DNA from 2 places in the Staphylococcus condimenti genome. Region 2 is predicted to be linked to the other one. Evidence: riboswitches for the same ligand, from Rfam matches in the RefSeq annotation. Region 2 holds a riboswitch; the other holds the start of a gene.
What was found. A riboswitch is a leader RNA that binds a small molecule or an ion and turns the genes downstream of it on or off. The one in region 2 is predicted to bind S-adenosylmethionine.
Positions count from the first base shown of each region.

Region 1: another riboswitch for S-adenosylmethionine. It lies ahead of A4G25_RS05385 (methionine ABC transporter ATP-binding protein); the one in region 2 lies ahead of A4G25_RS02455 (O-acetylhomoserine aminocarboxypropyltransferase/cysteine synthase family protein).

Region 1 covers NZ_CP015114.1:1,064,100-1,067,312, reverse strand. The annotation lists gene gcvH (glycine cleavage system protein GcvH) at 142-522, shown strand; gene A4G25_RS05395 (toprim domain-containing protein) at 803-1,165, shown strand; gene A4G25_RS05390 (thioredoxin family protein) at 1,162-1,461, shown strand; SAM riboswitch class I at 1,517-1,623, shown strand; gene A4G25_RS05385 (methionine ABC transporter ATP-binding protein) at 1,720-2,745, shown strand; gene A4G25_RS05380 (methionine ABC transporter permease) at 2,738-3,213, shown strand, end outside.
Region 2 covers NZ_CP015114.1:473,194-476,406, reverse strand. The annotation lists gene mprF (bifunctional lysylphosphatidylglycerol flippase/synthetase MprF) at 1-1,270, shown strand, start outside; SAM riboswitch class I at 1,462-1,559, shown strand; gene A4G25_RS02455 (O-acetylhomoserine aminocarboxypropyltransferase/cysteine synthase family protein) at 1,622-2,902, shown strand; gene A4G25_RS02450 (homoserine O-acetyltransferase/O-succinyltransferase family protein) at 2,904-3,213, shown strand, end outside.

The DNA.
Region 1 (3,213 bases), 590 kb from region 2:
GTAACTACTACGCCGGAAATTTGCATAATTAAATTAACCAAAAAATATAAAAAATTAAAAGATGTCTATAAATAGTTGAATGAAAAGGCTTCATATGGCATCATTGAAATGTATTCATTTATTTTATAGGAGGGGATTCGTGTGGCAGTGCCAGAGGAATTAAAATATTCAAAAGAACATGAATGGGTAAAAGTTGAGGGCGATACAGTAACAATCGGTATCACTGAATATGCGCAAGGAGAACTTGGCGATATCGTATTCGTAGAATTACCAGAAACAGAAGACGATATTGAAGAAGGCGAATCTTTCGGTAGCGTAGAATCAGTTAAAACTGTATCTGAATTATATGCACCTGTATCAGGTTCTGTTGTAGAAATTAATGAAGAATTAGAAGACAGCCCTGAATTCGTTAATGAATCACCATACGAAAAAGCTTGGATGGTGAAAGTGAAATTAAATGATGAAAGCCAATTAGATGACTTATTATCAGCTGATCAATATAAAGAAATGATTGGTGAATAATTTATATTGAGCAGTCAACTCCAGGATACTTTGTATTTTGGGGTTATTTTTTTCGCTGTTTTGGTTATAACTAACTATATCGGTAAAGTGCAGACACTTAACAACTTCTACATAGTATGTGAAACATAAACAAGTTTCATGCAAAGCGATAAGTGTCTGCGTTAAAATAAAATTATCAATTTGTGAGTAAAACTAAATATCGATACGTATTTCTTAACTTAAGCACCACGTTTGCAAGTATTATGCAATGATATCACGAGAGTATTGGAGTGTAGTGAATATGGCATTGTTAGATAAAGTAATCGTTGTTGAAGGTAAGACAGATAAAAAGCGTGTTCAAGAGGTGATAAATGAGCCTGTTCAAATCATGTGTACACACGGGACAATGGGGATTGATAAGTTGGATGATATGATTGAATCTCTATATGAACGCCCAGTCTTTATCCTTGTGGATGCTGATAAAGAAGGTAATCGCATCCGACAATGGTTTAAACACTATCTTTCAGAAAGCGAGCACATCTTTGTAGATAAAACATACTGCGAAGTAGCACGCTGTCCTAGACCTTATCTTGCCAGAGTGCTTAGAAAATACGGATTTGAAGTAAAAGAAGAAGCTCCTGTGAAAGGATTAGTTTATAGATGAGTACGAGTAAAGAAGAACGGACAGATATTACGCAAAATTTCGATAAAGATAAACATCTTATTTTTGGATATACTCCTATGTGCGGAACTTGTAAGGTTTCAGAACGTATGTTAGATATTGCGAATGAAATTTTACAGTTGCCTATTACAAAAGCTGATTTGAATTTTCATGCGGATTTTAGCGAGCAATATCAAATTCAATCGGTTCCTGTTCTATTGGTGATGTCAAAAGATGAAGAAATAAAGCGTATTTATGCATTTCAGTCTGTTCCATATTTATTAGAAAATTTAAAATAGTTATTGACTATCACTGAGTGAAGTGGTAGGATAAAAATCAATTAAATAGTGTTGTCTCTTATCAAGAGAGGTGGAGGGATGTGCCCTGCGAAACCCGGCAACCGTCTTTATATAGAAATGGTGCCAATTCACAAAAAGTTGAACTGCTTTTGAAGATGAGAGAAAGAAATTTTAAATTGCTTTCTCTTATTGCTACAAGCAGCAATAAGAGAAAGCATTTTTAATTTGGTAGTGTAAGCAAGGAAAGGGGAGTATAGGGTGATTCAACTAAAACAAATCGTCAAACGGTATAAGACGAAGCATCAAGATGTACTAGCTGTTGATCATGTCGATTTAGATGTGGCAGAAGGTACTATTTACGGCGTTATAGGGTTTTCAGGCGCTGGTAAAAGTACGCTTGTCAGAATCTTAAATTATTTAGAAGAACCAACTTCAGGTGAAGTGATTATAGACGGTGAAGAACTAGGTAAGCTTTCTAAAGCCCAATTAAGAAAAAAACGTCAAAAAGTCAGCATGATCTTCCAACATTTTAATTTATTATGGTCAAGAACCGTGTTGGACAATATTACATTTCCATTGGAAATTGCAGGGTATAACCGTCGTGACGCTGTAAGAAGAGCAAAAGAACTTGTTCAATTAGTAGGTCTAAGCGGACGGGAAAAAGCTTATCCTTCTGAATTGTCAGGGGGTCAAAAACAAAGGGTCGGTATTGCGAGAGCGTTAGCAAATGATCCTAAAGTCTTGCTGTGCGATGAAGCAACAAGTGCGTTAGACCCGCAAACAACTGATGAAATTTTAGAGTTGCTTTTGAAAATAAGAAAAGAACAAGATTTAACAATTGTGATTATTACACATGAAATGAACGTTATTAGACAAATCTGCGATGAAGTTGCCGTTATGGAAAATGGACGTGTGATTGAGCGCGGAAATGTCAAAGAAGTATTTGAAAATCCTCAACATCAGGTAACTAAGCGTTTCGTTAAAGAAGGCTTAAATGATGAGTTTGATGAGTCGATTGAGGAATTGATTCCAGAATCGCAAGACGGTTATATTCTTAGATTTAATTTTGCAGGAGAAGAAACAACAGAACCTATCGTATCCTTTATTACTCAAAAATATAATTTAGATGTGAATATCTTAGAAGCGAATATTCGTCATTCTAAAAATGGACCTATTGGTTTCTTGATTGTACATATTGCAGGATTGAAAACTGAATATTTCGAGGAGTTCAAAAATGAACTGGAAGGTCATAATGTGAACGTGGAGGTGGTACGTCATGGATAAGTCATTCAGTGATATATTGCAAGAAATGATAACGATGCCTAACGTGCAATGGGATCAAGTATGGCAAGCTTCTATTGAAACGTTATACATGACTGCTGTTTCGACAGTGTTTGCTTTTGTTATCGGATTGATATTAGGCGTGTTGTTATTCTTGACGGCTAAGAGTACATCACCAGCAGCTAAGATTTTCTATCAAATTGTTTCATTTATAGTTAACTTATTCAGAGCGATTCCGTTCATCATTTTAATCTTATTGTTAATTCCATTTACGAGTTTGATTCTCGGTACAATTAGTGGACCGACTGGAGCATTGCCAGCATTGGTGATTGGAGCTGCTCCTTTCTATGCGCGTCTGGTCGAAATTGCTTTTAAAGAGATTAACAAAGGTGTAATTGAAGCGGCGCGTTCAATGGGAGCTAATACTTGGACAATTATCAGAAAAGTATTAATTCCAGAAGCACGTCCAGC
Region 2 (3,213 bases):
ATTGTTGATGTTTTGGCTCGTTGTTTTATTTGCATTGCTGGTTTACTCATTCAATAAAACAACAATTTTAAAACGCCCATTACGTATGCGTCATATTGTAGCGATGTTTATTGTCAGTGCACTGATGCTGATTTTGAACCACTATGTCATTAAAATCGTGCTGAATGCTTTAGATGCCTATAAAATTGAGCTGGATACGTCTTTATTGCGCTATTATCTATGGATGACTGCGATTGTTATCTTTATCATCGTCGCATTTATTGTATGGTTATTTGAACAAGCTTATTCTAAAGCACGTCCAACACCGGATTTTGAGCGTTGTTCAGAAATTATCGAACAATATGGCGGCAACTATTTAAGTCACTTGATACACAGCGGAGACAAAGATGTCTTTATGGATGATTCACAAGAAGCATTTGTTATGTATCGTTATAAATCCAATACACTGGTTGTATTAGGAGATCCTATCGGTAATCCAGCACGTTTCAATCATTTATTGGAATCGATTTATGATTATGCACTTACAATGGGTTATGAAATCATCTTCTATCAAGCAAGTGATCGTTATATGCCTTTATATCACGATTTTGGTAATCAGTTCTTTAAATTAGGTGAAGAAGCGGTTATTGATCTGACTACTTTTACGACATCAGGCAAAAAACGCAGAGGTTTCAGAGCAACCTTAAATAAAATTACAGATCAAGAAATTGAATTCGAAATAGTAGAACCGCCGTTTTCAAAAGAAATGTTTGCTGAGCTTAAACATGTCAGTGATGCATGGTTGGATGGCAAAAATGAAATGCATTTTTCTGTAGGTCAGCTTACAGAAAGCTATATCTCAAAAGCACCTGTCGGTATCTTGAAAGAAAAAGACGGCCGAATTATTGCATTTTGCAGTTTAATGCCGACGCACTATAACGATTCCATTTCAATTGATTTGATCCGCTGGCTGCCGGATGTTGATTTACCGTTAATGGATGGTTTGTATCTGCATATGCTGTTATGGGGTCAAGAACATGATTATAAAGCGTTCAACATGGGCATGGCGACACTTTCTAACGTAGGCCAAACTGAATTTTCATATTTGAATGAACGTATTGCCGGTCGCATTTTTGAACATTTTAATAATTTATACCGCTTCCGAGGTTTAAGACAGTATAAAGAAAAATTCAAACCGAATTGGGAACCGAGGTACTTAGTGTATTCAAGACATAGTTCGCTTGGACAGAATATGGTCAAAGTACTTCGTGTCATCCGTTCTAAAAATTAGCAGCTTAATATTAAACCTGATTGTCTGAATAAAGGCAATCAGGTTTTTTGCTTTAGAAAGATTGACTATAATCAAGCTGCTTTATTAAAAAAGTGTGAAGCCAGGATAAATTTATTTAAATTTCAGAAAAATATGAATAGTCTGTTGACAACCGACAAGATAAGTTTTATACTCTGAATTAAATTAAATAAAACTTATCCAGAATGGTGGAGGGACTGGCCCGACGATACCAGGCAACCTATTTAAGTTAGGTGCTAATTCCAGCAGGTGAAGACCTGAAAGATAAGAGATCTTTAAGTCTATCTTTTCAGGTAGGCTATTTTTTTATGTTAAATAAGGAGGAAATGGAACATGACAAACGATTTTAAATTTGAGACATTACAATTACACGCAGGACAAGAAGTGGATTCCGCTTCAAATTCGAGAGCAGTACCAATTTACCAAACGACATCTTTTACATTTGACGACACACAGCACGCAGCAGATTTATTTGGTTTAAACGCACTGGACAATATTTATTCTCGTTTAACGAATCCTACCGTAGCAGTATTTGAAACACGTGTAGCGGAATTAGAAGGCGGTTCTGCAGGGGTAGCCGTATCTTCTGGTATGTCAGCAATTACGTATGCAGTACAAACTGTTGCTGAAGCAGGAGATCATATTGTAGCAAGCTCAACATTATATGGCGGTACATTCACATTATTCAACCATACTTTGCCAAAATACGGAATCGACGTTTCTATTGTCGACAGCAAGAATTTAGATGAAGTGAAAAATGCGATTAAAGATAATACAAAAGCTATCTACATCGAAACTATCGGTAATCCTGAAGGTAACGTAGAAGATGTAGAAGCATTAGCGGAAATTGCGCATGAAGCAGGTATTCCTTTAATCGTGGATAATACATTTGCTTCTCCCTATTTATTCAGACCGATTGAACACGGTGCGAATATTGTAGTTCATTCTGCAACTAAGTTTATCGGCGGCCATGGTACTTCTATGGGCGGGGTTGTTGTAGATGGCGGCAACTTTGACTGGAAACAAAATGATAAATTCCCTGGATTGACAGAACCGGACCCGTCTTATCATGATTTAGTATTTGCGGATGCTTTTGGTGAAGCGGCGTTAGCATTTAAAATCAGAACAACATTATTACGTGATACAGGTGCTTGTTTGTCTCCAATAAATGCTTTCTTATTACTTCAAGGTTTAGAAACATTATCTCTCAGAATGGAACGTCATGTTGAAAATGCTGAGAAAGTGGCTGAGTTCTTGAATAATCATGAAAAAGTAGAATGGGTAAAATATGCAGGTCTGCCTACAAGCGAGTATTATGATTTAAAAGAAAAATACCTTCCTAAAGGTGCATGTTCTATTTTCACTTTCGGTGTCAAAGGCGGTTATGATGCAGGTATCAAATTTATCGAGTCCTTAGAATTGTTCTCATTGCTTGCGAATGTAGGGGATGCGAAATCATTAGTGATTCATCCTGCTTCTACAACGCATGCGCAATTAACACCTGAAGAACAATTATCTGCAGGTATTACGCCTGAAACAATTCGTATTTCTGTAGGACTTGAGCATATTGATGATATCCTTAATGACTTAGAAAAAGGATTAGACGCAATTTAAAATGCTGTTTACTGAAGGAATTCCTATTCTGCCTGCATTAAAAGCGGAACATACCGCTTTTACAGATCAACGGATTAGTAAGGGGTTGAATCTGTTGATTGTTAATTTGATGCCGATTAAAGAGGATGCTGAAAGACAACTGTTACGTTTATTCGGACAAACGGATCATTCAATTAATGTTGATTTTATTTATCCTGTCACACATCAAAGCCGAACTTCTTCTAGTGAACGTGCTGCGCAGTATTATAAGGAATTTGATGATATTAAGGATCATTATTATGATGGTTTGATTATGACAGGTGCGCCTGTTG